DNA from 3 places in the Verrucosispora sp. ts21 genome. Region 1 is predicted to be linked to each of the others. Evidence: riboswitches for the same ligand, from Rfam matches in the RefSeq annotation. Region 1 holds a riboswitch; each other region holds the start of a gene.

The links. A riboswitch is a leader RNA that binds a small molecule or an ion and turns the genes downstream of it on or off. The one in region 1 is predicted to bind cyclic di-AMP.
Region 2: another riboswitch for cyclic di-AMP. It lies ahead of C1A38_RS05620 (coiled-coil domain-containing protein); the one in region 1 lies ahead of C1A38_RS11870 (coiled-coil domain-containing protein).
Region 3: another riboswitch for cyclic di-AMP. It lies ahead of C1A38_RS10780 (C40 family peptidase); the one in region 1 lies ahead of C1A38_RS11870 (coiled-coil domain-containing protein).

The regions. Positions count from the first base shown of each region.
Region 1 covers NZ_PNOZ01000021.1:78,566-88,653, forward strand. The annotation lists gene C1A38_RS11865 (HelD family protein) at 1-1,868, shown strand, start outside; cyclic di-AMP (ydaO/yuaA leader) riboswitch at 2,020-2,153, shown strand; gene C1A38_RS11870 (coiled-coil domain-containing protein) at 2,158-3,252, shown strand; gene C1A38_RS11875 (1-phosphofructokinase family hexose kinase) at 3,473-4,453, shown strand; gene surE (5'/3'-nucleotidase SurE) at 4,450-5,274, shown strand; gene C1A38_RS11885 (STAS domain-containing protein) at 5,279-5,641, opposite strand; gene C1A38_RS31150 (hypothetical protein) at 6,000-6,146, shown strand; gene C1A38_RS11890 (hypothetical protein) at 6,269-6,673, shown strand; gene C1A38_RS11895 (BON domain-containing protein) at 7,478-8,167, shown strand; gene C1A38_RS11900 (DsbA family protein) at 8,250-8,795, shown strand; partial or broken gene C1A38_RS11905 (winged helix-turn-helix domain-containing protein) at 8,922-10,088, opposite strand, start outside.
Region 2 covers NZ_PNOZ01000009.1:2,322-12,409, forward strand. The annotation lists gene C1A38_RS05615 (carbonic anhydrase) at 1-432, shown strand, start outside; gene C1A38_RS05620 (coiled-coil domain-containing protein) at 558-1,571, opposite strand; cyclic di-AMP (ydaO/yuaA leader) riboswitch at 1,576-1,706, opposite strand; gene C1A38_RS05625 (YibE/F family protein) at 1,873-3,234, opposite strand; gene C1A38_RS05630 (metal-sensitive transcriptional regulator) at 3,566-3,862, opposite strand; gene C1A38_RS05635 (heavy-metal-associated domain-containing protein) at 3,983-4,192, shown strand; gene C1A38_RS05640 (DUF8832 domain-containing protein) at 4,225-5,184, shown strand; gene C1A38_RS05645 (heavy metal translocating P-type ATPase) at 5,196-7,442, shown strand; gene C1A38_RS05650 (CsbD family protein) at 7,513-7,686, shown strand; gene C1A38_RS05655 (anti-sigma factor RsbA family regulatory protein) at 7,664-8,710, opposite strand; gene C1A38_RS05660 (MEDS and STAS domain-containing protein) at 8,707-9,534, opposite strand; gene C1A38_RS05665 (sigma-70 family RNA polymerase sigma factor) at 9,640-10,088, shown strand, end outside.
Region 3 covers NZ_PNOZ01000019.1:31,931-42,018, forward strand. The annotation lists gene C1A38_RS10755 (DUF881 domain-containing protein) at 1-631, opposite strand, end outside; gene C1A38_RS10760 (cell division protein CrgA) at 856-1,119, shown strand; gene C1A38_RS10770 ((Fe-S)-binding protein) at 1,394-3,592, shown strand; gene C1A38_RS10775 (C40 family peptidase) at 3,847-4,860, shown strand; cyclic di-AMP (ydaO/yuaA leader) riboswitch at 5,034-5,167, shown strand; gene C1A38_RS10780 (C40 family peptidase) at 5,180-6,220, shown strand; gene dcd (dCTP deaminase) at 6,279-6,857, opposite strand; gene C1A38_RS10790 (pyridoxamine 5'-phosphate oxidase family protein) at 6,933-7,478, shown strand; gene C1A38_RS10795 (zinc metalloprotease) at 7,546-8,562, opposite strand; tRNA gene C1A38_RS10800 (tRNA-Gly) at 8,776-8,849, shown strand; gene C1A38_RS32580 (DUF6924 domain-containing protein) at 8,957-9,166, opposite strand; gene C1A38_RS10805 (ElyC/SanA/YdcF family protein) at 9,132-9,827, opposite strand.

The sequences.
Region 1 (10,088 bases):
ACGGCCAGGTGATCTACGTCGGGCGGCTCGGCATCCGCGACGAGGACGCCAGCACCCTGGTGGTCGACTGGCGGGCCCCCGCCGCCGCCGCGTTCTACCAGGCCACTCCCGCCGAGCCGCTCGGCGTGGTACGCCGACGCACGATCCAGTCCAGCGGGGAACGGGTCACCCGGATCGAGGACGACCTGCTCGACCCGGAAGCCGCACCGCCGGACATGCCGGTGGTGGGCGACGGCGCGCTGCTGGCGACCCTGTCCCGCACCACCGGCCGGGGCATGCGCGACATCGTCGCGACCATCCAGCGTGAGCAGGACGAGGCGATCCGCTCCCCCAGTTCCGGGGTGACGCTCGTCTCCGGCGGCCCCGGCACCGGCAAGACGGCGGTGGCCCTGCACCGTGCCGCCTATCTGCTCTACGCCGACCGGAGCCGGTACGCCGGAGGCGGCATCCTGGTCGTCGGCCCCTCCTCGGTCTTCGTCTCCTACATCGCCTCGGTGCTGCCGTCGTTGGGCGAGGACAATGCCACCCTGCAGTCGCTGGGCAGCATCTTCCCCGGCCTGGTCGCCACCCGCACCGACCCGCCCCGGGTGGCCGCGATCAAGGGATCGTTGCGGATGCGGCGGGTCCTGGAACGTGCCGTGCGGGACACCGCGCCGGGTTCCCCCACCGAGTTGCGGCTGCTCTACCGGGGACAGCTGCTGCGGTTGGAGCGGGCCGAGCTGAACACGGTCTGGAACCGTGCGCTGCCCCGTGGCGCCCGCCGCAACGAGGTACGCCGGGCCGGCTTCGACGGCGTCCTCGCCGCGCTCTGGGCCCAGGCCCGCCGGTTGGGCATCGCCGGCCTGCCCGAGCAGCGCGCCTTCGAGGACGAGTTGATCGACCGTAGCGACTTCCGAGAGTTCCTCAAGGCCTGGTGGCCCCGGCTGCATCCCCGGCACGTGCTCGGCTGGCTGGCCGACCACGAGCGACTGCGCCGCTACGCCGGCGGCATCCTGTCCGGGGCCGAGATCCGGCTGCTGGGCGAGGCCTACCGAGGGCTGGCCACGGACGGCCCGACGGTCGCCGACGCCGCGCTGCTCGACGAGCTGGACACGTTGCTCGGTAAGCCGGTACGCCCGGCCCGAGCCAAGCGGGATCCGTTCCAGCTGGCCGGCGGCGTACGGGAGCTGAGCACCTTCGCCGACCGGCAGCGGGCTGCCCGACAGGCCGCCCGCGAGCGTCCGGAGGATTACCGGGACTACGCCCACGTGGTGGTCGACGAGTCGCAGGACGTCTCGCCGATGCAGTGGCGGATGATCGGCCGGCGGGGCCGGTTGGCCTCGTGGACCGTGGTCGGTGACCCGGCGCAGACCGCCTGGACGGGAGATCCGCAGGAGCTGAATCGCGCTCGGGAGCAGGCCCTGGGTCGGCGGCCGCGGCACCGGTTCACCCTCACCACCAACTACCGCAACTCGGCGGAGATCTTCGCGGTGGCGGCCGACGAGATCCGCCGGGTGTACCCGGATCTTCCGCTGCCCACGGCGGTCCGCTCCACCGGAGTCGACCCGGTGCAACTCGTGGTGCCGGCCGCCGAGTTGACGACGAGCGTGGTGTCGGCCGCGGGCACCCTGCTCGGCGAGGTCGAGGGCACCGTCGGGGTGATCACTCCGGTGCCGTGGCGCGACGAGGTGGCGGGATGGCTCGATGGCCTCGGCGGCGACCGCCTGCAGGTGGTGACGAGCCTGGAGGCCAAGGGCATGGAGTATGACGCGGTGGTGCTCGTCGCGCCGAGTGAGATCCGCGCGGTGCCCGATTCCGGCGTGCGGACGCTCTACGTCGCGCTGTCCCGAGCCACCCAGCGGTTGACCACTGTCGATGTAGCCGACTGAGACCGGGCCTACCGATATCTGCCACGGATGATACTTTCGTCCGATTTCCTGGTGACCGGACGAACACCACGGGTCACACCGGCTGCACGGGTCACAGCAGCACCGGTAGGCTCGGACCCGGCCTCCGCCAGGCGGCACCCACCGGTGCCGGCGGTGGTCGCCGCCTAATCGCCCGCAGGGGCGAGCCGGGGAACCATGTTCCTGGGGTGCATCCGCGCACGCGCGGTAGGGATCTTCCGTCCCGAACCCGTCAGCTAACCCGGTCGGCGGCTGACGGAAGGACATGTGCATGCCAGCAGTGGCAACCGTGAAACCGGCCGCCCGAACGGCGGCCCTGATCTGCGCGGCGCTCGCTCTCGCCGTAGGCGTCGCGCTCGTTCCCGGCCCGGCCGCGGCGCACGGGTTACGGGCGGCGGCTCCCGGCGACGTCGGCGACGAGGGGGGCACCCCGGCGCTGCGCGCCCAACTGGAGGCGGCCAGCAAGGGCTACCTCGACGCCAAGGCCGCGCTGGACCGTTCGGTCAAGCGACAGAAGCAACTGGCCGCACAGCTCACCGCCACCGAGAGCCAGCTCACCGAACGCGGTGCCAAGGTCGCCGAGATCGCCGCACAGGCGTACCGCAGCGGCCGGCTCGGCGCGGCGTCGGCGCTGCTCAACAGCGGCTCTCCGGCCGGCTTCATGGACCGGGCGGCGGCGCTGGACGCGGTGGCCGCCAACGAGGAACGCGCCCTCGGTGAGCTGCGGGCCACCCGTGACGAGGTCAGCAGGACCAAGCAGGCGCTGGACGTGGAGGTCCAGGAGCAGCGCAAGCAGGTCGCGGTGATGGCCAAGCGCAAGGACCAGGCCGAGCGGGCGCTGACCGTGGCCAACGAGCGGGCGGAGGCGGCCGAACGCGCCCAGGCCGCCGAACGCGCCGCCCGCACCCCGAACCGTGGTGGCGGTTCCAGCCCGACGGCCAAGCCCGCGCCCCGCAACTCGGACGGCTCGTGGCCCTCGGAGTCGTGCAGTGTCAACGACCCGACCCCGGCCAACGGCTGCATCACCCCGCGCACGCTGCACGCGCTCAAGCAGGCCAAGGCGGCCGGCTTCACCAGGTACGTCTCCTGCTACCGCTCGGGCGGCTCGGGCGAGCACCCCAAGGGCCGGGCCTGTGACTTCGCCGCGCAGAAGAACGGCTTCGGCGGAGTCGCCACGGGCGGCGACCGGACGTACGGCAACAACCTGGCGGCGTACTTCGTCAACAACGCCGACCGGCTCGCCGTGCTCTACGTGATCTGGTACAAGCAGATCTGGCTGCCCAGCAGCGGCTGGAAGGCGTACAGCGGCGGTCGCGGCGACCCGTCCAGCGACCACACCAACCACGTGCACCTGTCGGTGTACTGACCCGTTCACACGACGACGCCGGGTGGGACTTCCACCCGGCGTCGTCGCATCGTGCCCGCACCCGCGAAACGGCCACCCTCGCCCGCCGGTCGACGCGCGCGGATCCGCCACCTTGGTTACCGTCTAAGACGGAAGTGGACATTTCGCCACGAGGGGGCGCAACGCGCATGAGACAACCCACCACGCGGTTCACCCGGTCCGGCGCCTGCGGGTGGGACCGGTGACCGGGCACGTCATGGTCTTCGCGCCCACACCGCTGCTGACCGTCACCGTCGACCAGCCCAGTGACGTACCGGAGCTGCACCTGCACCCCGGCGGACAGGGCGTCTGGCAGGCCCGGATGGTGCTGTCGCTCGGTGTCGACGTGGTGCTCTGCACGGCGCTCGGCGGCGAGATCGGGGAGGTCCTGGCGCCGCTGCTGGTCGGCGAGGGAGTGGACCTCAAGGTGGTGAACCGCGACTCCGGCGGCAGCGGCGGGTACGTGCACGACCGTCGCGGGGGCACCCGGCGGGAGATCGTCGACGTGCCCGGCCAGCCGTTGAGCCGACACGAACTGGACGAGTTGTACAACCTCGCCCTCAGCGAAGGGCTGCGCGCGGAGGTGTGCGTGCTCAGCGGCCCGAACGACCCGTCACTGGTGCCCGCCGACCTGTACCGGCGCTTCGCCGCCGACCTCGGCGCCAACGGCAGCCGGGTGGTGGTGGACCTCAGTGGCGAGCACCTGACGGCGGTCGTGGAGAGCGGCGTGTTCTTCCTCAAGGTCAGCCACGAGGAGCTGATCGCGGACGGCCGAGCCGCCGACGACGACGAGGAACAGCTCACCCGCGCCATGTACGACCTGCATACCGCCGGTGCGGAGAACGTGGTGGTCAGTCGGGCCGAGAAGCCGGCGCTGGCCCTGGTCGACGGCGAGGTGTTCGAGGTCCAGATGCCCCAGTTGGAAGCGGCCGACCCGCGTGGCGCGGGCGACTCGATGACCGCCGGGGTGGCCGCCGTGGTCGCCCAGGGCGGCGACGTCCGCACCGCCATCCGTACCGGCGCGGCGGCCGGCGCGCTGAACGTCACGCGCCACGGGCTGGGCACCGGCCGGGTCGACTCGATCACCGGCCTGGTGGAGCGGGTGCAGCTGGAGCCGGCGAGCATCCGCCCGCAGCACCGCACGACCCCCGACGAGTTGGCCCACCGGGCGGGCGGGCGATGACGCTGCGGGTACTGATCACCAACGACGACGGGATCGCCGCCCCCGGCATCCACGCGCTGGCCCGGGCCGCCGTCGACCGGGGCCTGGACGTGGTGGTGGCCGCCCCGCTGGAGGAGGCCAGCGGCACCAGCGCCGCGATGAGCGCGATCGAGCAGGACGGCCGGGTGGTGGTCCACGAGCACCCGCTGCCGGACCTGGACGGTACGCCCGCCTTCGCGGTCGGCGGGTCTCCCGGCTTCATCGCGCTCATCGCCGTGCACGGCGCTTTCGGGCCACCGCCGCAGGTGCTGCTGTCCGGAATCAATCGTGGCGCCAACGCCGGTCGCGCGGTGCTGCACTCCGGCACCGTGGGTGCCGCGTTCACCGCCGCCGCGAACGGCTGTCCGGCGATGGCGGTGTCCCTGGACGTCCTGTCGGCCGGTGAGGCCACCGCGGCCAGCGGCGGTGCGGCGGTGGCCGCCGCCGCCCGGGTACGCGACGCCGACCGGCACTGGTCGACCGCTGCCCGGGTCGCGCTGGACCTGCTGCCCAGGCTACCCACCGGGCCGGTGGCGAGCGTGCTCAACGTCAACGCGCCGGATCTGCCGTACGAGCGGCTTCGCGGGGTACGCCGAGGCGCGCTGGCCACCTTCGGCCAGGTGCAGATGACGGTCGCCGAATCCGGTCACGGTTTCGTCCGCACGTCGCTGGAGGAGCCCGGTCAGGCGGTGCAGCCCGCTACCGACCTGGCCCTGCTCGCCGAGGGTTACGCCTCGGTGACGGCGATTCGGGCCGTCACCGAGGCGACCGATATTGATCTGTCCGGCCTCGACGCCGGATGAGGAGTCAGGCCCCCGGAAGGACCTCGGGTGTGGCAGCCCCCGCGTAGTACGGCTCGGGGGCGCCGAACAGGCCGAGCAGGCCGGTCACCCAGAGTTGCCGGTGCACGAACCGGCTCGGCTCGGTCACGACCAGTTTCACGCCACTGACCTCGGCAGTCTGGAATCCGGCGACCATCGCGCTGATGCCTACCGAGTCGATGAAGGTGACCAGCCGCATGTTGAGCTCGATCCGGGCCGGCCGGCCCTTGGCCAGCACCTCGGCGATGGCCTCTTTCACTTCGTACGCGGTGTCGACGTCGATCTCCCCTCGCGGGGCGATCTCGATGACACCACCAGGCCGAACCGTCTGCAGGATCGACAGGCTCACGCGAGCACCTCCACTCGCCCGTACGACGGGCGCCTCATCAGTACGCGGGCCGCGACCGAGAGTATTCCTCCAACGGCCTCGGTCGCCACCCCTCGGGATGAGCAATTCGCGGACAGGGGCGTGCCAAGTCGCCCTTGTCCGGACTTTTCATGTCCTATCACTCGACGCGCTGGCCGCAATTCCACACCGCGAGCCAGCCCACGCCGCCGAACCAGGGTAGCGGGCCGATGCCAGCGGTTTCGATATCCAGCGCGGCGAGGCGTCCGCCCCGAGGCCGGCTCCGCTGGTAGCCGGGCTGCGGTCAGTGCCGGAATGTGCCTAGCATCACCACTTACCGAATCGATGAGAGGACGACGACATGCTTCGCAGGCTCGCCACCCTGGCCGGCGTCAGTGCCCTGCTCACCCTCGTCCTGGCCTGCGGTTTCGGCGGCGCGGGTGATGACGACGACGATGACGACGACGACTTCGCCCGCGCCGCCGTCGCGGTGGTGTCGTCCCGCTGATCCGGTTTGCGAGGGCATCGGGCGGGGCACAGCCTCCGATGGCGTACCCCCGCCGCACGCCGGGCAAGTCGCCGAGGAGGTCTCATGCGGGCACCGGCCTCGGTCCTGTCGAGGAGGGAACCATGTTCGGAACCAACCTGCTGGAACGCCGCAGCAAGCCGGAGCGGATCGCGGACGACGCCTGGCACCACCTCGTGTCGGCGGTGAGCACCGCGGGCGACAACCTCCGGGGCACCGCACGCTCCGCCCGGCACACCTCTGCGGGGCTGGCCGACGACGCCGGGGAACTGGTGGGGTCGGCCGCCGAGGAGGCCCGCCGCCGGGCCACCCGGGCCTTCGACGCCCTCGCCGGTCGCCGTCCCGCACTGCCGTGGACCCTGCTGATCGGCGCGGCGCTGGCCGGTGCCGCTATCGGCTGGGCTGCCGGCACCGCCGCCCGCGCCGCCGGCAGTCGTGACCGGTCCGTCGACGACATCGAGTTCGTGGACGTCGAGCGGCCCGACTCCCCCGCCGAGACCGACCGCTGAGCGGCGGCCTTCTCCCTGCTGGCGTCGAACGGGCTCAGCTCGGGAGGGACCCCGTCCGACCGATCCGGTCGGACGGGGTCCGCTGCGCTGACCGGGTGTGGACGGCCAGCGAGTGGTGCGGGTGGTGGTCGTCGGAAGCGCACTCGCGTCACGCGTCGGCGCCGAGGCAGGCGGCCGGAGCGCCGCCCGACGGCGGCGGGCGGGTCGGGAACGCGGACGGGCCGGTGGCCGGGGTGGACGCGGACGGACCCTGGGGCGACGCCGTCTGGCCGGTCGGGCTCGGGGAAGAAGAAGCCCGTACGGCTGACGTTCGTCGACGTGATGCCGGTGGCTCCGGTGCGACGCCCCGGCCCACCCTGCCCACCCAGCCACAGTTCGCCCTCCTTAGCGGGCCGGGCCATGGACCGTACGGTGCCGGTGGTGGGTGGCGTGGTCGCGGCGGACGGTACCCCCGGTCGGGCTCGCAGGACGGGTCCGGTGCCGGCACAGCCGGGCGCGGACTCCGCCGCAACGACGAGACCTTTCCGCATCTGAGTTCCTCTCGGGGGGAGACGCCCCACACCCCGTGACCGGGGTGGACGCACAACAGACACCCATCGGAGCTGCCCTGGCTCCGGCACCGGCGCGATTGGCTCCCGCACCCGAGGAATGAACTCACACTAACCGTTTGGACGAGCAAATGGAAGCGCTCCCACGGGCCTCCTTCGACCCGGGTGAGGCCGGATCACCCGGACCGCCACCAGGCTGAGTCCCGCGGACCCGGCAGAACGGGCCGCGCCACGCCGGCAAGGGAGGAGCAAGGCGATGGCCAGCATCTCGACGATCAACCGCATCGATCAGGACATCCGCTCGGCGGTACTCGACGAACTGGACTGGGAGCCCCGCGTGCAGCCGCACGAGATCGGGGTGGCCGTGGCCGAGGGCGTGGTGACGCTGACCGGCCGGGTGGACAGCTACGCCAAGAAGTGGGCGGCGGAACGCGCGGCACACCGGGTCGCCCAGGTCCGGGTGGTCGCCAACGACATCGCCGTACGGCTGATCACCGGCGCGGAGCGCACCGATCCGGAGATCGCCGCCGCGGTGGAACACGCCCTGCAGTGGCGTGCCTTCGTACCGGTGGAGCAGCTCGACGTGACTGTCGCGGAGGGCTGGGTCACCCTGCACGGCCAGGTCGAATGGGAGTACCAACGCCGCGCCGCGGAGGAATCGGTAAACCAGCTCAACGGCGTACGCGGCATCAGCAACGGGATCACCGTACGGCCGACGGTCCGCCCCGACGGCAGCAGACTGGCCGACCGGATCGTCGACGCGCTGGCCCGCAACCGGGCGACCGACGCCGAGCAGGTGACGGTGCGGGTGCACGGCGACACCGTGCTGCTGGGCGGTCTGGTGCACTCGATGCCCGAACGCGCCGAGGTGGAGCGGGTCGTCTGGTCCGCGCCGGGCATCCGGGAGGTGCAGAACCACATCGCCGTGGCACCGGTGCTGCGCTGAGGCGGCGTACGCCCCAACCACCCGGGCCGGGTGAGCCACCCTCACCCGGCCGGGCAGCAGTCTGGCACTCATGACCGATCAGCTGACCACACCACTGCAGGTCACTGCGCGGCTCCGCACACCCGTCACGGAACACGACCACGTCCGAGGTCCGACGGACGCGCCGGTGACAATCGTCGAGTACGGCGACTACCAGTGCCCCTTCTGCGGCCAGGCGCACGCCAGCCTGCAGGAGGTGCTCCGAGAGCGGGCCGACACAGTCCGCCTGGTCTACCGGCACTTCCCCATCGCGAACCTGCACCCGTACGCCGAGATGGCCGCCGAGGCGGCCGAGGCCGCCGGACGGCGGGGACGGTTCTGGGAGATGCACGACTGGCTCTACGAGCACCAGGAGCAGCTGGATCGGGTGCACCTGATGCTCGGCGTCGAGCAGCTCGGGCTGCCCGTGAACGAGGTGGACGCGGAGATCGGTCGACACGCCGGTGGTGACCGGATCCGACACGACTTCGTCAGCGGCATCCGCAGCGGCGTGGACGCCAGCCCGACCCTGTTCGTCAACGACACCCGCCACGACGGCGACTTCGACCTGGCCACCCTGCTGGCCACCGTCGACGCCGCCACCACCTGATCCGGGCACCGACGGATCCGTTAACAAGGGGCCCCTCCTCTACCGCAGGCGTTAACAAGGTGCCCCTCCTTGCAGGTCATCTGGTGACGGGACGCCGTCCGCCTACGACCCGCCGGCACCGCCCACTCAGATGAGGTGGAGTTCGCGGGCCCGGCGGACGGCGTCCCGGCGTCGGGTGGCGTCGAGCTTGCGGTAGATGTTGCGTACGTGCGTCTTGACCGTGTTCACCGACACCGACAGCTCGGCCGCGATCTCCACGTTTGACAGGATGCTCTGCAGGTAGCGCAGGATGGTCAGTTCCCGCTCGGTCAGGGGCTCGTCGAGCGGGGCCACCGACGCACCGGACGCGGCGAGGTCCGCCGGCGGGTCCACCGCCCGAACGAGGTCACTGACCATCGGCCAGTGCGCCGTACCGGCGTCCAGGTGGGCGGTGAGCAGGTGACGCAGGCCCGGCTCGGCGCGGGTGAACGGCCGGCGGTACCCGTCGGGGGCGGCGAGATCGAGCGCCTGTTCCAGGGTGCGCCCGGCCCGGCGCTCATCGCCGCCGCGCCCGGCGAGCACCGCGTCGAGCAGCGCGGCGTCGAGGCGTACCGGCAGGGGCCAGTCGGTTGCCGGCCCGGCGGCCCAGTCCGGCAGCAGCCGCGCGGCGGCGTGCGGGTCACCGGCCCGCAGTTCCACCCGGGCCGCCGCGACCGACAGCACGGCTGCGGGAAAGGCCGGCCCGGCCTGCGTCGGTGAGGTGAACCGCGCCATCCCGGCGACGGCCAGCTCGCGGGCGGTCGACAGGTCACCTCGGGCCGCGTGCAGATCCACGTCGGCGGCGAGCAACCAGGCCGCCACCGGCCCGGAGCGCTGCGACCAGCACTCCCGAGCCTGCCCGAGCAGGCGGTGCGCCTCGACGAGGTCGCCCTCGTCGTGGCGCAGCATCGAGTGGCACCAGGCCGCCACCGCACCGGCCGGTGCCTCGCCGGTCGCCGCCGCGGCCAGGGTCAGGTTCGCCGCGGCCTCCGCCGGCTGGTCCCGGTGCAGCGCCACAAACCCCAGCGCCAGGTACGCGTACCCGCAGTCCAGCTGGGCCGACCAGCCCTGGCAGGGCGGCAGCGCGAGTGCGGCCCGGGCTGCCTCCTCGGCCGCCCGCAGATGCCCACGCAGCGCCGCCAGCAACGCCCAACGGCTGGCGCAGACCAGTTCGGGGCGGAGTCGGCCGGTCACCCGGGCGGCCGTCAACGACGCGGCGAACCCGTCGGCCGCCTCGGTCAGCTCCCCGGCGTCGAGCGCCAGCCGGGCCAGTTC
Region 2 (10,088 bases), on a different contig from region 1:
TTCGTGGTCCGGACCGCCGGGCACACCGTCGGCCCGGAGGTGCTGGGCAGCGTTGAGTACGCGGTGTCGGTGCTGCGTACGCCGCTGGTGGTGGTGCTCGGGCACGACTCCTGCGGTGCCGTGCAGGCGGCCCGCGCGGCACTGGCCACCGGCGCTGCCCCCGCGGGTCACCTGGGTGCGGTGGTGGACGCCGTGGTGCCCAGCCTGCGCCAGGCCCAGGCCGCCGGGGTGGACGACCTGAACTCGATCGTCGACATTCACATCGCGCAGACCGTGACGGCGATGCTGGGTTCGTCCGCGATGCTTGCCGCCGAGGTCTCCGCCGGGCGTTGCGCGGTGGTCGGCATGTCCTACCGGCTGGCCGCCGGCGAGGTCCGTGCGGTGGCTGCGGAACCGGCGGAGCTGGTCGCCGAGCTCGCGTCCGCCGCCTGACGGCGAGTGCCGGCCCGACAGAGGCACCTGACGGCACCCGCCGGGCCGCCGAGGGCATCAGCCGACGGACCGAGGGCCGCCCCACCGGACGGCGGGACGGCCCTCGAAGTGCTGCCGGATGTGCGTTAGTACATCGAGACGTGCACGTGGTCTGTGTGGTTCGACGGGCCGCTGTAGGAACTCCAGCCGGTCGCCGGGAACCAGATCTGCCGGTTCCAGATCACGTAGTAGACACCCAACCGGTCGGCGTTACGGACCAGGAACGCGGCCAGGTTGTTGCCGTAGATCCGGGTGTCGTCGTTGTACCAGGGCCGGAAACCGCTGTTCTGCAACGACCAGTCACATGCTCGGCCCTTGGGGTGCTCCCACTTGTCACCCGGCCGGTAGCAGCCGACGAACCTGTTGAAGCCGGCGCGCTTGACCTCCTTGTACATGTGCAGGGTGCGCGCCGTGATGCAGCCGGAGGTGGTCGGGTCGTTCTGGTTGCAAGACTCGGCCTTCCAGCCGCCGTCGGCTGACCGGTTCGGGCCGGGCCGGGCGACCGGAGAGGTGGCGGCCACCAGGCCACCGGTGAGACCGACGCCACCGACCAGGCGGAGTGACTTCTCCGCGTCGCTCTTCTTGCGGGCCATGTCGTTTGTCAGCTTCTGCTGCTCGCGTACCTCGGCGTCGAGCGCCAGCTTGGCCGTCTCGGCGCGGCGCTTGACCGCGTTGACCTCACCCAGCTTCTTGCTGTTGACCAGGTTCAACTCGTCGAGCGCGGCGGCGCGGTGGATGAACGAGTCGGGGGCGTTGCTCTGCAGCAGCATGGCGATCGCGCCCACCCGACCGGTCCGGTACGACTGGGTGGCGATCTCGGCGACCTGTGGGGCGAGGGCGTCCAGGTCAGCCTCGGCGCGGCGGACCTCGACAGCGAGCTTGAGCTGCTTCTTCTTGGACTTTTCCAGCTTCGACTTGGCCTTGGTGTAGTCCCGGTTCGTCGCCTCGATCAGCTCGTTGAGCATCGGCGGGTCGTCGTCATGACCGGCTGGTTTGGGGGGCTTCGGCGCAGCCGTCGCCGGCAGCGGGCCGGCGAAGACGGCGAACGCGGCGAACACGGCCACCACGGGCGTCAACCAGCGGCGTAGGGGTGCCGTCACTGTCTTCCCTTCCATCGACCGCCGACCGGGTTAGCTGACGGGTTCGGGACGGAAGTGGCCCCTACCGCTGGTGCGGATTCACCCCACGTACCTGGGTTCCCGGCTCGCCTGGTGGCGATTGGGCGGTGGCACCGCAGGCGCCGGTGCGCGCCTTCGGCGGTGACCGGCAGTGAGGTTACCCGACGGTCGGTCTGGTCCTCTACGTGCCGAACCCGGCAAGATGTGTCATTTCGTAATCGCACTGGGTGACGAGTGACACGCTTGTCGATCCTTTCGGTCGGCGTGCTCACGTTGAGGAGTGTCACCATGGGGTGTCGGTGCTCCTGTCCGGTTCGGGCCACTCCGAACGGGTGGCGGGGGGCGTGTGACGGGTACGCGGTGTGCTGAGGGCCTGGAGTGTCTCGGCCCGGTCCGTCGCCGGTCGCGGCAGGGCGACGGCCACGTCGTCGGGTGCTCCGGGCGCGGCGTTCGCCCCGGCACGGCGTCGTCCGGCGGTGGTCACCACCGTGGCCAGGGCGGTGGTCAGCGGTACGGCGGCGATCAGCCCGAGCGTGGCCACCACGCTGCGGACGATCTCCTGAGCGAGGAACTCGCTTGTCACGATCTGACCCAGCGCGCGGGAGTCGGCGGTGAGCAGGAGCAGCAGCGGCAGCGACGCGCCGGCGTACGCCAGCACGATGGTGTTCACCACCGAGGCGATGTGCGCCCGGCCCACCCGGGTCGCCGAGCGGTACAACTCGCGGCGGGACATGTTCGGGTTGGCGTGGGCCAACTCGGTGACCGCCGCGGCCTGGGTGACCGTGACGTCGTCCAGGACGCCCAGTGACCCGATGATGATGCCGGCCAGCAACAGGCCGTGCAGGTCGACGTCGCCCCGGAACATCGACAGGGTGGTGGCGTCCTCGCTGCCGAAGCCGGTCAGGTGGGTCGCGTTGGTGGCGGCCAGGCCGAGCAACCCGGTGAGCACGAGCGCGCCGAGGGTGCCGAGTACGGCCACCGAGGTCTGCGCCGACACCCCGTGCGTCAGGTACAGCACCACGAACATGATCAACGCGGCGCCGACGATGGCGACCACCAGCGGCGGCTGGCCGGCGCTGATGCCGGGCAGCACGAAGGTGAGCAGGATGGCGAAGCTGGCCGCCAGGCCGGCCAGGGCGGCCAGCCCACGCAGTCGTCCGAAGGCGACGATGGCGGCGGCGAAGAGCACTCCCAGCCAGATCAGTGGCGTACCGCGCTGGTGCTCGGCGATGTTGTAGGTGCTGATCGCCGGGTCCTCCGGGTCGATCAACGAGACCAGGATGACGTCGTCGTCGACGCTTACCGAGGGTGCGCCCGGCCCGGCCGGGATGGGGGTGTCGACGTGCTGGCCGGCGTCCGGGCCGTCCTGCACCCGTACCGTGACTGTGCCGCACGGGCCACCGGCCGTCGTCGGGGTGCCCTCCGGCACCGCGGGGTTGGGCGGGCAGGGTTCGGTCACCACCCGGGTGACCGTGCCGTGGTACCGGGGCAGGTCGTCGCCGGCCTCCGGGCGGGGGGCGTCGCGGGGCCAGAGCACCAGCGCGGCGACAAGCGTGGCGAGGAAGAGGGGGACCACCGTCACGATGAGGATCCGCCGCACCCCGGGTGGGGTGGGCGGAGCGGCACGGCTGTGATCGGCGCCCATTCGATAGTCTCCCAACGATTTCTTCAGCGGAGTACGTGTCGGCGGGCGAGTCGGTTCAGTCCGGCCGTACGACTCTCGCGGTGGACGGCCGAGGCGGCCGGAACGTGGCGGAATCGCTGCGTACGGTGAGTGTCGGGGCGGCCGTCGTCGTCGCCGGGCAGCGGCGGCGGTGCGGGTGCGCGTCCGGCAGCGCGGTGGGCCGGAAGGCGCGGATGTCGGCAGGCCATCGTGTGCGAATGGTAGCCAGCCCCGGAACGGATCGCAGGGTGCGTGGGGTCCGTCGGCGGTTCGTGAGCGCGGGCGGTGGTCGACGGGTGGCCCGGAGAGCGGGTCAGCCGCGCTTCATCAGGCGGCCGACGGCGGCCATCATCTCGGTGGCCATCTCGTCGGCGCGGCCCTCGGCAGCTCCCTCGTGCATGCAGTGCCGGGCGTGCCCGTCGAGCAGGCCGAGGGCGACCTTGTCGAGTGCGGCCTGGATGGCGGAGATCTGGGTGAGCACGTCGATGCAGTAGCGATCCTCGTCGACCATCTTCTCGACGCCGCGCACCTGGCCCTCGACGCGGCGCAGCCGGGCGAGCAGTTGGTCCTTGCTGGCGGTGTAGCCGCGGATCGGCGTCGGTGTGGTCATGAGCACGAGGATAACCTACCCCCTGGGGGTATGCTACGGTCGCGTTGGAGATACCCCCCTCGGGTATGTTCGTGGCACCGGCCGCCCCTCGGCCGGGCCAGGCGGAAAAGGAGAAGCCCCATGGTCACCACGACCTACCAGGTGCAGGGCATGACCTGCGGACACTGCGTCAGCGCGGTCAGCGGCCAGGTCGGCGCGCTGTCCGGCGTCACCGACGTGACGGTCGACCTGCCCGCCGGCCGGGTCACCGTCACCAGCGAGCAGCCGCTCGACGAGAACGCGGTACGCGCGGCCGTCGACGAGGCCGGATACGAACTGCTCGGCGCCTGAGGCGACCGGCGGCGGAAAACCGAGGTGCAACGATGAACACAGCGACGAAGCTCACCGGCTTCGCGCTCGGCCTCGCGGCGGTGTTCGGTGCCGCGTACGGCGTCGGCCAGGTGACCGGTCCCGCCGCCCCGGTCGTCGCCGACGGCCATGACACAGGCCCGCACGGAACCGCCGCACCCGGGCAGGAGACGGGCGGGCACGACGCGTCGGGAGCCGCCGGGCACCTGCCCGGCGGGCTGCTCGTCTCCGACCGGGGCTACACCCTGGTCCCGGTCGCCGCCACCGAGGGTGAGTTCGCCTTCCGGGTCACCGGCCCCGAGGGCAAGCCGGTGACCCGGTACGAGGTGACGCACGACAAGCCGATGCACCTGATCGTCGCCCGGCGTGACCTCTCCGGCTTCCAGCACGTGCACCCGGAGTTGGCCGCCGACGGCACCTGGCGGGTCGCCTCACCGTTGAACTCGCCCGGTGTGTGGCGGGCCTTCGCCGACTTCACCCCGACCGGCGGCGAGCCGCTGACCCTCGGCGTCGACGTGACCGTGCCCGGCGAGTTGACCGAGCAGGCCCTACCCGCCCCGGCCAGCAGCACCACGGTCCACGGCTACACCGTCGACTTCCACGGCACACCCCAGCCCGGCCAGAGCACCACCCTGACCTTCAGCGTCAGCCGCGACGGGGTGCCGGTCCGCGATCTCGAACCGTACCTGGGGGCGTACGGCCACCTGGTCGCACTACGCCAGGGGGACCTGGCCTACCTGCACGTGCACCCCGAGGGCGGGCCGGGCGACGGGCTGACGGCACCCGGGCCACAGGTGCGCTTCGGCGCCGAGTTCCCCTCGGCCGGGGCGTACCGGCTCTATCTCGACTTCCGCCACGACGGGGTGGTACGCACCGCCGAATTCACCGTGCACGTCGGTGCCCCGGGCGCCATCCCCAGCCCGAACGGCGTCATCGCCGACGAGCACGGCACCCCCGGACACGAGCACAACTGACGGGACCAGCGATGACCACCAACAGACCGCTGCGCACCGCGACCGGCCGGATCGAGCTGTCGATCGGCGGGATGACCTGCGCCTCCTGCGCCGCTCGCATCGAGAAGAAGTTGAACCGGCTGGACGGCGTGCAGGCCAGCGTCAACTACGCCACCGAGAAGGCGACCATCTCCTACGACGCGCCGGTCACCCCGGACGACCTGATCGCCACGGTGGAGCAGACCGGCTACCGGGCCAGCCTGCCCGCGCCGGCCACCCCGGCGGCAGGCACCGACGAGCCGGTCGACGAGTTGCGCAGCCTGCGTACCCGACTGTGGGTCTCCGTGGCGCTGACCGTGCCGGTGATCGCGTTGGCCATGGTGCCGGCCTGGCAGTTCACCTACTGGCAGTGGCTGTCGCTGGTGCTGGCCGCCCCGGTCGTGGTCTACGGCGGGCTGCCGTTCCACCGGGCCGCCCTGGTGAACCTGCGGCACGGTGCCGCGACCATGGACACTCTGGTCTCGGTGGGCACCCTTGCCGCCTTCGGCTGGTCGGTGTGGGCGCTGTTCCTCGGCACCGCCGGCACGCCGGGCATGACGCACCCGTTCAGCTTCGACATCGGCCGCACCGACGGTGCCGGCAACATCTACCTGGAGGCGGCGGCCGGGGTGACCGCGTTCATCCTCGCCGGCCGGTACTTCGAGGCACGCTCCAAGCGCACCGCCGGGGCGGCCCTGCGCGCCCTGCTCGAACTCGGTGCCAAGGACGTCTCCGTGCTCCGCCACGGGGTGGAGACCCGCATCCCGGTCGAGCAACTCGCGGTGGGGGACCGGTTCGTGGTGCGGCCCGGCGAGAAGATCGCCACCGACGGGACGGTGGACGAGGGTTCCTCCGCGGTCGACGCCAGCCTGGTCACCGGCGAATCGGTACCGGTCGAGGTCGGGGTGGGCGACGCTGTGGTCGGCGGTTGCGTAAACGCCGGCGGACGACTGGTGATCACCGCCACCCGGGTCGGTGCCGACACCCAACTGGCCCAGATGGCCCGGTTGGTCGAGCAGGCGCAGTCCGGTAAGGCCGCCGCCCAGCGGCTCGCCGACCGCATCTCCGGGATCTTCGTACCGATCGTGCTGCTGCTGGCGGCCGGCACGCTGGGCTGGTGGCTGGGCTCCGGCGCCGGACCGACCGCCGCGTTCACCGCCGCGGTGGCGGTGCTGATCATCGCCTGCCCGTGCGCCCTCGGCCTGGCCACCCCGACCGCGCTGCTTGTCGGTACGGGGCGCGGCGCGCAACTCGGCGTCCTGATCAAGGGACCGGAGATGCTGGAGTCCACCAGGCGGGTGGACACCGTGGTGCTGGACAAGACCGGCACCGTCACCACCGGCCGGATGACCCTGCTGGAGGTGATCCCGGGCACGGGTGAGCAGCGCGACGAGACCCTCCGGATGGCCGCCGCGCTGGAGGCCGGCTCGGAGCACCCGGTGGCTCGGGCGGTGGTGGCCGGTGCCGCCGAGGTCGGCGAGTTGCCGCCCGTCATCGGCTTCGCGAACGTCGCCGGGTTGGGCGTCAGCGGCAGCGTGGACGGCCGCGAGGTGCTGCTCGGCCGGCCCCGGCTGTTGCGCGAGCGCGGTCTGGTCGTACCGGACGATCTGGCGCGGTCGGCGACCGACGCGCAGGCGGCGGGGCGTACGGCGGTGCTTGTCGGTTGGGAAGGCCGGGCCCGTGCCGTGCTCGCGGTGGCCGACCAGGTCAAACCGACAAGCCGGGAGGCGGTACGTCGACTGCGGGCTCTCGGCCTGACCCCGGTGCTGCTCACCGGCGACAACGCCACAGTCGCCAGTGCGGTGGCCGCCGAGGTGGGCATCGACGAGGTGATCGCGGAGGTGCTGCCGGCGGAGAAGGTCGACGTGGTCTCCCGGCTCCAGGCCGAGGGCCGGGTGGTGGCGATGGTCGGTGACGGCGTCAACGACGCGGCGGCGCTCGCCCAGGCCGACCTCGGACTGGCCATGGGCACCGGCACGGACGCGGCGATCGAGGCGTCCGACCTGACCCTGGTCCGGGACGACCTGCTGGCCGCCGTGGACGCCATCCGGCTCGCCCGTCGCACGCTGGGCACCATCAAGGGCAACCTGTTCTGGGCCTTCGCGTACAACGTGGCGGCGCTTCCGCTGGCCGCCGCCGGCCTGCTCAACCCGATGATCGCCGGGGCGGCGATGGCCTTCTCGTCGGTTTTCGTGGTGGCCAACAGCCTGCGGCTGCGACGGTTTCGTCCCGTTACCTGACTCGGTGGTTCGCCGGGGCTCGGCTGGGTACTTGATGGACGTAGCAACCGAACGAGCCACGGAGGCTGACATGGGTGTCGAGGACAAGTTCAACAACAGCGCCGAGAACACCACCGGCAAGGTCAAGGAGGGTGTCGGCCGGGTCACCGACAACGAGCAGTTGGAGGCCGAGGGCCGCGCCGATCAGAGCCGCGCCAGCATCAAGCAGGCTGGCGAGAAGATCAAGGACGCGTTCCGGAGCTGAGCTGCGGATCCCCCGAACCGCCGGGCCGGCGCTCGCCGCCCGGCGGTTCGCTCAGCGTAACGGCGGTCAGGCCAGGTGGCTGACCAGCGGTGAGCCGGAGGGTGAAGCCGTTGGCGTCACGGTGCTGGGTGACGTGGTTGCACGACTGGTACGTGATCCACAGGCCCAGCCCACCGGGCGTGCTGTCGGCGGGTGGCAGCAGACCTGCGTACGGATCGTCCGGCCCCTTGCCGGTGTCGCTGACGGTGGCCACGATGCGGTCCGGTGCCGTCCACAGGCGCAGCCGCACGGGCGGAGAGCCGTGCCGCAGCCCGTTGGTCACGGTTTCGCTGACCGCGATGACGAAGTCGTCGAAGTCCTCCGTCGACAGGTGCCCCGGACCGACCTGGTGCACTGCCGAGCGGGCCTGCGCGGCGGTCGGATCGGTCAGGTCGAGCAACGGTGGGTACGCCTGGATCGGGTCGGGTGGCGCAGGCCGGTTCTGCCGCAGGAAGGACTCCGGGGCGAGATAGTCCGGGCTGGGCAGATGCCGCTGCCCGGCGGTGGCGATGTGCGGGTGGGTGGCGGCGACATCGGCCAGCACGTCGGGGGGCGTGATCCGGGTGTCGTACGCACACATGCTCCACAGCGGCCAGTCGTCGTACGCGCGGTTGATCGCCGCCTCGTACCGGGCCCACCAGTCCCAGGTCGACCCGAGAGAGGGCGGCGGCACCTCGCCGATGATCCGGATCTGATCCGCGCCGCCGGCCGTCAGGTCGGCGAGGAGTTTGCGGTACATCCGGATGGCGGCGGTCGGTCGGGCGTACACCCCGGCACCGTTGAGGAACTCCACCCCGCTGTCGGCCGGCAACGCCGAGCGGACCAGGCCGCCGGTGCGCTCGCCGAGCGCCACGAAGGTCGGCTCGCCGGCCGTGACCCCGTCGAGCAGGAACGGCACCGCGACCGCGAGCAGCTCGTCGTCCGAGGCGTAGCACAGGGCCTCGTGCAAGTATCCGTTTTCGGTGGCGGCGGGACCCGTCCTCACCGGGTCACCTCCATACTCAGGCCAGGCAGATCCAGCAGGGCGGCGAGCCGTACGGTGCCGGCGGAGCAGCCGCGCAGCACCAGTCTCGCCTCCCGTTGCTGGGCGTACTCACTCAGGTGGACCAGCGTACGGTGATCGAGAAAGCGAAGCCCACTTGCATCCAGTATCAACTCATCGTCGACCGGCCGCAGGTCGGTGTGTTCCAGCGCGGCGCGGAACAGATCGTGGTTGGCCGGGTCGAGTTCCCCGACCAGCACGGCGTGACCCGGGTGGGCCGTCGGCGCGTACAGCCGGAACAGCAGGTCGGTGACGTTGTGCTCCGGGTGCAGACAGGCCAGCTCGGCGACCGCCCGATCACCCAACGTCGGCCGGTGGTACCCGCACATGCCCTGGAACGCCTCGCCCCGCATCATCCGGTTGATCTGCTGCTCGTAGCTGGCGAACACCGCCCGCTGAGTCGGCGTACGGACCAGATCCGTGCAGGCCGCGGCCACCCGCAGGCCGCTGTAGCCGGCGGCGAGCGCCATCCGGGTGGCCATCTGGTACGCCGACACCTGGCCGGCCGGGTCGATCACCTCGACGCCGGAGTAGGCCGCGTCGAGGGTGAGTACCTCGGCGGCACCGGAGGACAGCGCCTCGGCGAACAGATCCAGATCGCGCCACCGGTCCCGGACCGCTCCGGCCTCGCTGCCGGCGACGACGTACCAGACCTGCTCGCCGGCAGCGAGGCCGGAGCGTAGGAAGTCCTCTGCCCGGGGGGTGAAGCCGGCGGGATCGTCGTAGGCCCAGCACTGGTGTCCGTACGGTAGGGCCTGCCCACTCACGTCACGCGCCTCATCGTCGCAGTGTACGACTGCCCCCGGCCAATCGACTTCGTCAATGTCGAACTGCCGGGAACCAACCCGCCGCGTCGAGCGACCAATACGGCGATGACAGCCGCGACCGACGAGATCACCGGGTACGCGTTCGCCGCGGGCCGGGGCGACCAAGCCGCCGCCGCGGCGTTCGTCCGTGCCACGCAACACGACGTACACCGGTTCCTGGCGCACCTGCCCGGCACTCGCGACGTCGACGACCTGGTCCAGGAGACGTACCTGCGGGCCTGGCGCGCCCTGCCGTCGTTCGCCGGCCGGTCCACGGCACGGACCTGGCTGCTCGCCATCGCCCGCCGGGTCGCTGTCGACCAGGTGCGGGCCGCCGCCGCCCGCCCCCGCACCGCAAACCTCGCCGACTGGCAGGCCGCCGCCGAGGCGACCTCGGCCGGGGTACGGGCCGGAGTGGACGACGAGGTGGTGCTCTACCGGATGCTCGACGGCCTCACGTCCGACCGCCGGGAGGCGTTCGTCGCCACCCAACTGCTCGGACTGTCGTATGCCGA
Region 3 (10,088 bases), on a different contig from region 1:
CAATTGCCACGATCTTGAAAGGTGGGGAGTACACCCGGCCGTGCAGCAGCAGGGTGTTACCCACGCAGCGTACCGCGCTGGTCGCCAGAACGCGGACATTCATGATTGACATGGCCTCGGCACCGCCGGCCCAGAGCGCGTTCACCACGGCCTGCACGTCGCCCTGGTGCACGACGAGATCGTCGTTGCTGGCCCCTTCGGGGAGCTTGCCGAGCTGCGGCGCGTCGTTGAGCTCGACCGTCAGCCCGGGACCGGTGAGGGCGGTGAAGCCGGCGACCGCGATGTTCTCCGCGGCCCGCTCCTGCTGCTCCTTGATCGGCGTGTCCGAGTCCGCGAGGTCGGTCGTACGGCTCTCGACCTCCCGGCGCAGCGTCGCCGCTCGCTCCTCGTTCGCGGCCACCCGCTCCCGGCGGTCCTCGATCAGTTCGGTGAGCTGAGGGCGGCGGTCTTCACGCAGGGCGGTGCCGCCGGCGGTGGTGGCCGTGGTCGTGAAGAGCAGGCCAGCGGCGGCGGCGATCAGCGGTACGCCGATCGACCAGCCAGGGCGTCGCCGCCGCCCGCGCCGCAGCAGGCCGGCGACGAGTCGCCGCAGGACCTTCTGCCACGAGGCTGCGCCGGACGTGTACTCCACGACCCGTTTTCCCCCTGTCTGCGGCCCCGACGACCGCATCCGTACGGTCCGGTGGCCCTCGTCCGTGGTCCGTTTCCCAGGTTGCCGGGCAACGGGCTGGCCCCCATTCGTGGATTGAGCGGGGCTTCCGGACTACGCTAGCTCTCGAACATTATTGGCCATGGACCGTCGCCCTCGCGCCCGGTTGCAGGCCGGACGAGGTCGTAACCCCTCTGGAGAGCGTCGTGCCCAAGTCTCAGGTCCGCAAGAAGAAGGTGTACACCCCGCCCACGGACGTCCGCCCGGCGGCGACAGCGGCGACGCGCAAGCCCAGCCCGATGTGGCTGCCGGTCACCGCGGTGTCGCTGATCGTGTTCGGCATCGGCTGGCTGGTGGTCTACTACCTCTCCGAGCAGGAGTACCCGGTCATGGAGCTGGGGTACTGGAACCTGGCGGTGGGTTTCGGCGCGATGGTCGGCTCGCTGATCCTGCTGTCGCGCTGGCGCTGATCCACAGCTCATCCGGCAGCGCCGGGTGAGTCGTCGAGGGCCCCGTCGCGCGGATGCTGTGGCTGCCTCCTAGGGTGGGCGCAGGGCGGCGCGGCCCAGGTGCGAGAAGACTCACGTTACTGCTGGGTAACCTTGCGCGTAGGCTGCACTGCATGACCGAGCGGGACGGTCATCGACCGGTCCGGTTCGAGGTGCGCGGCGGCTGAGGTCGCGTACGCACCTCAGACCCGGTCGCCGAGCCGCTCGCCAGGCAGCAGACCGGGAGGCCAACTCGATGGGCAGCGTCCAGATCGTCACCACGATCCTCGCGGCCGCCATCACCGCCGTTGCGGTGTGGCTTGCGGTGCGCGCGGTCATGCAGATGACGGCCGTGATCCGGCTGGGTCAGCCCGACCCGTCCCGGTTCGACGACAAGGCCAGCCGCACCAGAACGATGCTCGCGGAGACCGCCGGGCACACCCGGATGCTGCGCTGGAGCGTGGTCGGCGCGGCGCACTGGTTCGTGATGGTCGGCTTCATCGTGCTGTCGCTGCTGGTGCTCGAAGCGTACTTCGAGGTGGTGTCCCCGACCGGCGGGCTGCCGCTGATCGGCGGCTGGGCGCTCTACGGCCTCGTCACCGAGTGGATCGGCATCCTGGGCATCGTCGGCATCGTGGTGCTGATCGCGATCCGGCTCGCCAACCGGCCCACGAAGGCCGGTCGCCGCTCGCGGTTCACCGGGTCGACGATGTGGCAGGGCTACTTCGTCGAGGCGGTCGTCCTCGCCGTACTGATCATGGGTTTCCTGATCCGGGGCTTCAAGGTCGCCACCGACCACTTCGAGTACCCGACCTGGGCCACCCCGCTCAGCCACGCGGTCGGGTCGGCGCTGCCGGACTGGGAGTCCGGGGTCAGCGTCGCCGCCCTCATCAAGATCGCCATCTCGATGACCTGGCTCATCGTGATCTCGCTGAACGTGACGATGGGTGTGGCCTGGCACCGCTTCCTGGCCTTCCCCAACATCTTCTTCAAGCGCAAGCCGGGGGCGGCCGGCTCCGGCCTCGGCCCGCTGCGGCCGATGATGAGCGACGGCAAGCCGCTGGACTTCGAGGAGGCCGACCCCGAGAAGGACCAGTTCGGGGTGGCTCAGGTCGAGCAGTTCACCTGGAAGGGCCTGCTGGACTTCAGCACCTGCACGGAGTGCGGTCGGTGCCAGTCACAGTGCCCGGCCTGGAACACCGGCAAGCCGCTGTCGCCGAAGCTGCTCGTGCTCAGCCTGCGGGATCACGCGTACGCCAAGGCGCCCTACCTGCTGGCCGGCGGCGGCAAGGACCTCACCGGCGAGGAGAAGGCCACCGCCGCGCAGCTCGCCCACGTCGACGTGCTGGCGCTCGCCGAGGCGGAGAAGCCGCTGATCGGCGACGCCGAGGCCGGCGGCGTGATCGACCCGGACGTGCTCTGGTCGTGCACCACCTGCGGTGCCTGTGTCGAGCAGTGCCCGGTGGACATCGAGCATGTCGACCACATCGTCGACATGCGGCGTTACCAGGTGCTCATCGAGTCGAGCTTCCCCTCCGAGGCCGGCGTGATGCTGCGCAACCTGGAGAACAAGGGCAACCCCTGGGGTGCGCCGCAGAACACCCGGGAGGACTGGACCAAGGGCCTCGACTTCGAGGTGCCGCGGGTCGGCGAGGTCGACGACTTCGAGTACCTGTTCTGGGTGGGCTGCGCCGGTGCGTTCGAGGACCGGGCCAAGAAGACCACCCGCGCGGTGGCCACGCTGCTGAACGAGGCGGGCGTCTCCTTCGCCATCCTCGGTGAGGGCGAGACCTGCTCGGGTGACCCGGCCCGCCGCATCGGCAACGAGTTCGTCTTCCAGATGCTCGCCCAGCAGAACGTGGAGACCCTCAACGAGGCGTTCTCCGGCCGCGAGAAGGCCAAGCGGAAGATCGTCGCCACCTGCCCGCACTGCTTCAACACCCTGGGCAACGAGTACGGCCAGCTCGGCGGCGAGTTCGAGGTGGTGCACCACACCCAGTTGCTGGCGCATCTGGTCGCCACCGGCAAGCTCACCCCGGTACAGCCGGTCGACGGCGGTGTCACGTACCACGACCCGTGCTACCTCGGGCGGCACAACCGGGTCTTCACGCCGCCGCGTGAGGTGCTGGGCAGTGCGTTGGGGGCCGGCGAGATCACCGAGATGCCGCGCAACAGCGAGCGCTCCTTCTGCTGCGGCGCCGGTGGCGCGCGGATGTGGATGGAGGAGCGGATCGGCAAGCGGATCAATGTGGACCGGGTCGAGGAGGCCATGTCCACCGGGGCCAAGACCATCGCCGTCGGCTGTCCGTTCTGCTCGACGATGCTCACCGACGGAGTGAACGGCAAGGGCGCCGGCGAGCAGGTCGAGGTCGTCGATGTGGCGAGCGTCCTACTGCGGTCGGTCCGGCCCGAGCAGGCCCGGGGCGCCGAGGAGGGCGAGCCGGTCGGCAGCTGAGCAAGGCTTGAACACCTACGGGGTACGGCGGGCTCGCGTGGTCCGTCGTACCCCGTATTCACATTTACTGGTGTGACTATAACGAAATGATCGACACCCTTTGTGCGCAGCCGGTTGCGCAAACGTGAATCGGTCGTTGGTCGCCTTGATTCCGACCGTCGCCTTCCCTAATGTTGGGCACCGACCGCTGTAGGTCGTCTGTTCCGCCCCTCTACCGCCCGCGGGACACCCGGCGGTCGGTTGCAAAGGAGTCGCTGCCGGTGGCAACCATGCCCCTCCATCGTCACGTGCCCGGACGGTCGAGCCGTCCAGGTGGCCTGCGGAGAGCCGCTCACCGTCTGCTCGTCCTGGTGGCCGCCGCCGCAGTCGGCGCTGGCCTGCTCTCCGCCCCCGCGCACGCCGAGCCCTCGGTGGAGGAGATCGAGCGCCAGATCGACAAGCAGTGGCAGCAGCTTGAGCCCACCATCGAGCAGTACAACAAGGTGCGGTCGCAGCTGAAGGTCAACCGGAAGAAGTCGGCCGACCTGCAGAAGAAGATCCAGCCGCTGGCCCTGGAGGCCGAGCTGGCCATGAACCGGGTGGCGGACCTGGCCTCGCGGTACTACGTGAACGGGCCGTCCCAGGAAATCGGCGCGATGCTGCTGAACGCGAAGCCGGACCTGCTGGGCGAGCAGATGACCATGCTGGAGCGGCTGGCGGCGTACGAGCGCCAGCAGCTCGAGAGCGTGATGAAGGTCCGCAAGAAGTACGACACCCAGAAGGCCAAGCTCGACGCGCTGATCGCCGACCAGGAGGCGAAGGAAAAGCAGCTGGCGGCGAAGAAGAAGCAGATCGACGCCAAGATCAAGCAACTTGAGCGGTCGCTGCCGGTGACCACGGTGAAGACCACCAACTGCCCGACCATCAACGGGGTGGTCAGCGCGGCGGCCCGGACCGCCATCAAGGTCGCGTGTGCCCAGGTCGGCAAGCCGTACGTCTGGGGTGCCACCGGCCCGAACTCGTTCGACTGCTCCGGCCTGACCCAGTACGCGTACAAGGCCGCCGGCATCTACCTGACGCACTTCACCGGCGCGCAGTGGAACGAGGGCAAGGCGATTTCCAGGTCTGAGGCCCGCCCCGGCGATCTGGTCTTCTTCCGCAGTGACCTGAGTCACGTCGGCCTCTATCTGGGCAACAATTTGATGGTGCACGCACCCAGAGCAGGTAAACCGGTGAACGTCTCACCGATCACCACGATGCCGGTCGCCGGCTTCCGTCGACCCGGCTGAGCGAGCACACAGGAACATCACCAGGGCCCTCGGTCAAGCGACCGAGGGCCCTGTCCGTTGTCGGATTTGTGCACCGTGAGTGATGGCGTGGATGTGTTGCGTATCGACGGGGATCGTCCCTACGCTGGGCAATCGTCGGCCCGATGGCAGTTCCGTCCACCAGGGGCGGTGACGGTCCGACACCGCCGAGTCGCTTGCGCGAGCCGGGGACCCAGGTTCCCGGGGTGAATCCGCGATCATCGCGGTAGGGCGCTCCCTTCCCGCCCGAACCCGTCAGCTAACCCGGTAGGCGGTACGGGAAGAAGGAGTACGGAGCCCGGTGGCACACCATGCCCCGCGGCCACTGTCAGCACGGCCGGCACCGTCCGGCCCGACGACGGCTGCGCCGCGATCCCGCTGGTACCGCTGCACCACCGCACTCGCCGCTCTGTCCGCGACCGCCGTCATGCTGACCGGCGGCGCGACGGCGGCCCACGCCGAGCCGACGGTCGACGCCATCGAGCGCCAGATCGACGCGGACTGGAACCGGCTCGAACCACTCGTCGAACGCCACAACGCCACCCGGCAGGATCTCGCCGGCAAACGCCGGGAGGCCGACGCCCTGGCCGCTCGGATCGCACCGCTTGAGCAGCAGGTCGACGCGGCGATGACCCGGGTCGGCGCGCTGGCGGCGCGGGCGTACAAGGGCGGCACGGTCGGTGCCGTCAACGTCCTGCTGGGCAGCAGGTCGCCGGGCGAGGTCGTGGAGCAGATCGGCCTGCTCGACCGCTACGCCCACTTCCAGCAACAGGACGTACGCGAGGCCAGCGAACTGCGCGACGAACTCACCACCGCCAAGGCCGGGCTGGAACGCACCATCGACCAGTTGACCCGTACGGAGGCCGAGCTCGGGCAGAAGCGACGCCAGATCGACGCCGAGATCGACCGGTTGCAGCGGCTCCGGCTGCGGGCGTACGGCAACGGAGGCGGTGGCCCGCTGCGCCCGGCGCCCTGCCCGGCCGGCTATCCGGGCGGGCCGGCGGGGGTGGCGGTGAAGTTCGCCTGCGCCCAGATCGGCAAGCCGTACGTGTGGGGGGCCGAGGGACCGAACGCGTACGACTGCTCGGGTCTGATGCTTGCCGCCTGGGCGCGGGCCGGGGTGGCGCTACCGCACAACGCGGCCCGGCAGCGTCAGGTCACCGCGTCGGTCAGCCGCAGCGCGCTACGCCCGGGTGACCTGGTCTTCTACTACCGGGATCTGCACCACGTCGGCATGTACGTGGGCGACGGCTGGGTGGTGCACGCCTCCCGCGCCGGTCAGCCGGTGAAGATGAAACGGATGGACACCAGCCCCATCCACAGCTTCGGCCGACCCGGCTGAGGGGTGGTCCCGGCGTTGGCGTGGTCCTGCCGGAGGCGTGGGTCTGGTGTTGGTGTGGTCAGCGGGTTGGCCAGGTGCGCCAGTTCTGCCAGGCCCGGCTCGGCGTCGGCCCGCGCTGACCCTGGTAGCGGGAGCCGTAGACAGCCGAGCCGTACGGGTGCTCGGCGGGCGAGGAGAGCCGGAAGATGCAGAGCTGACCGATCTTCATGCCGGGCCAGAGGGTGATCGGCAGGTTCGCCACGTTGGACAACTCCAGCGTGACGTGCCCGGAGAAGCCGGGGTCGATGAAGCCGGCGGTGGAGTGGGTGAGCAGGCCGAGGCGCCCCAGGCTGGACTTGCCTTCGAGTCGGCCGGCCAACTGGTCGCCGAGGGAGATGACCTCCAGGGTGGAGGCGAGCACGAACTCGCCCGGGTGCAGCACGAAGGGCTCGCCGTCGGGCACCTCGACCGGCGAGGTCAGGTCGTCCTGCCGGGTCGCCGGGTCGATGTGGGTGTAGAGGTGGTTGTTGAAGACCCGGAACAGCTTGTCCAGGCGTACGTCGATGCTGGACGGCTGCACCAGCGTGGGCTCGAAGGGCTCCAGCGCGAGCGTGCCCGCCTTGATCTCGGAGACCAGGTCGCGGTCGGAGAGCAGCATCGCCACACCATACCGATATGGCTGAACTGCGTGTCGCGCTACCTGTCTAGAACGTATGTTCGATAAGATGTCGACATGGCTTCCTGGTCCGAATTCGCCGCTGACGAGCCTCGACTCGCCGACGAGATCCGCCTTCTCATGCAGCAGTACGGCCCGGGCTTCGGCTACCTGGCCACGGTCCGCGCCGACGGCGGGCCCCGGGTGCACCCGGTCTCCCCGGTGATCACCGACGACGGTCTCTACTGCTTCGTGGTCGACTCGCCGAAGCGGCGCGACCTGGAACGCGACGGCCGCTACGCTCTGCACTCCTTCCCGCCGGAGGAGAGCGACGACGAGGCCTACGTCGCCGGTCGGGCCTGGCCGGTCACCGACGACGCCACCGTGGCGCGCCTGGCGCTTGCCGCCCGAGCAGCGCCCCAGGTCGACTGGCGACTGTTCGAGTTCACGATCGAGGTCGCGATGCTCAGCCGCCGCGGCCACGCCAACTCCGACGTGCCGGGCGAGCACGGCGGGACGCCGGCCGTCCAGGTCTGGCTCGATCCGACAGCCACCGCCCCGCAGGCGCAGCGGCCCGCGTCGTTGGCGGCCCACTCCGCCCGCCGCGCCCGCTGCGCCGCCTGACACCAGCCGGTGCCGGCCCCGTCGAACGGGACCGGCACCGGAGACGGTACGCGCCGAAGGGCTCGCGTCAGGCGGCCCGGTAGGTGTTCCAGGCGCTGATCATGCGGCTGGCCTGGCCCGGAGTGAACTGGTACATGCAGGAGTCGTACGAGTAGTCCATGAAGTTGGTGATCGGGTCGAGGCCCGGGGCGGAGCAGGTGTCCCGACCGGTCGGGCAGCCGCTCGCCGGGGAAGCCTCAGCCGGGGTGTCCGACACCTGGTCACCCGAGCCGGAGCAGCCGCCCTGGAAGGTGTGGTACAGGTTCAGCCAGTGACCGACCTCGTGGGTGCCGGTGTCGCCCTGGTTGTAGTTGGTGGCGGTGCCGCCGGGCAGCGACTCGCTCAGCACCACGACGCCGTCCATGCTGTTCAGCGTGCGCTGCGGGAAGGTCGCCCAGCCGAGCAGGTTGTTGCTCAGCGCCCCCAGGTAGATGTTCAGCGTGTTCTTGCCGCCGACCCGCAGCTGGGTCTTCATCTGCCGCTCGGCGGTGGTGCCCTGCCGGATCGGGTACCAGGAGGTGTTGGTGACCCGGTTGATGCTCTGCAACTGGAAGGCGAAGGCGGTCGCCGCCCCACCGGTCGCGCCGCTGAACGCCTGGTTGAGCACGTTGATCTGCGATTGGATCATCGAGTCGGGGATGTTTCCGCCGGCGCGGGTGGTGTCCTTCCGGATCACGTGCACCACGACCGGGATGGTGACCGACGCGGCGGCGGCCTGGGTGCCGAGGGAACGCTGACCGACCCGCTTGGCCCGCTCCTGGAGCAGGTCGGCGAACTCGGCCTCCCGCTGGAGGACCTGGCTCTTGGTCAGCTCGTTCGGGTCGTGCACGAGGACGCCGCCACCGCGGACCCGGGCCGCGCTGCCGGTGGGTTCCGCGCACTCCTCGTCGGCGTGCGCATGCCCGTGCCCGGCGGCCAGCGCCGGGCTGGCGGAGATGGTGGCGGCCGGCAGCGCGCCCACCGTTACCAGGCCGAGCGCCATGACCAGTGACGTCGATGCGATGCCGGCGAGGCGCCGGTTCAGCAGGACGGGACGGAGTCCCATAAGCCCACCTCTTTCTGTCGACGCGACCGGGGGGTTGTGTCGCGCCGTGCGGAAAACGTGGGGCAGACGTTACAACCCATCGATAGATTTGAGAATGGGCATATGTTGCTGGGGTGAAACTTCTTGCCGGCCCATGGGGTGGCCCGCCGGTCGGATGGTGAGCGGGGTGCCTGGGTGCACGGGGGCAGTGACTCAGGTACAGTGGTCCCGCTTGCGGGTGTAGTTCAATGGCAGAACATCAGCTTCCCAAGCTGACAGTGCGGGTTCGATTCCCGTCACCCGCTCCACGCGAAAGGCCCTGATCAGGATGCGAGTCCCGGTCAGGGCCTTCAATGTTTCAAGGTCAACGATCATGCGGCGTGTCATTGGCGTGCCATTAGCTCACGTTGGGCGCTCAGGCCCGCTCGAAGCCCTGGAACACGCCGGAAGCGTCGACGGAGTCTGCGAAGTCGGCGAAGTCCATGTTCGCGATGGAGAGGTTGGCCGAGACCTCGGCGTACCAGCGGGGTGGTACCCGGAAGGTGCGGCCCGGCTCGTCGCACAGAGAGGCTGGACGGTCTACGCCTGCTTCAGATCGGGGTCGTGACGAGGAGGGCTCTGTGATGGCGCCAAAGCCACTGTAGGTACTGCTGCACTTCCTCCGGCGTGGCGACCCATCCGTTGTCCATGTAGTTGAGGATGCGTTTGATCTCGCCGGGTACGAGGTCGTAGGCCGTCGCTCCGGTTTCCGGGACGGGCGCATCAGGGGGAACGGCCACGGGTAGCGGGACCATCGGGAGGCGAAGTCCGCTCCTGGTGAATGCTCTGAGGACCGTGAGGTAGGCGCGGGCCAAGTGGTAGGGCGAGACGGCGAGCGCGAGGCTGGTGATACCGCGGGCGTGGACCTGGTCGACGATCCACGCAGCCTGCAAGCCGGTGTTGGGGGCTGGCTCGGCTTGGATGTATACCCCGTTGATGCGACGAAGGCCGAGGCTCCGTAGGTAGTCGAGCGTGATCTCGACGTAGGTCTCTTCATCCGGGTTCCCGTTCGCTACTAGAAGGTGGCGGAGCGTTGGGTTCGTCTCCCAGTTGCGGATCGCATGAGTGAGACGCCATTCTTCGCCCTGGCCGGTGGCTACCACGAGCGCGTCCACGTGGTCGGCCGCTGATTGGGGCAAGGTCAGGATCACTGTGAGGACTTTCATGACCTCCAGGAACTGATCGGCTGTGAACCCGGCTAGATCCTCTTCCGCCACAACCCGAGGCGTTGCCTTGTTGGGATTCACCGAGCCGCCCCGGCCGGGCCGTCGTGAAGGCCGATGCGCAAGACCAGGGACACCAGGTCGTCGGGTTGAGGTAGGGAGACCATGCATGCGATCTTTTCAGCCCTCATTGACTCCGTGGGCCCGCTGCTGCTGCGCGCCCTCGCCACCCCCACCCCCGAACTACCCGCACCACTTCGCAGACTGGCGGTGCCGTCACCACCCATCGCCGGCCGTCGAGGGAGCAACCCGGCGTGCCATTGGGCGAGGAGAGTAGGGGCCAAT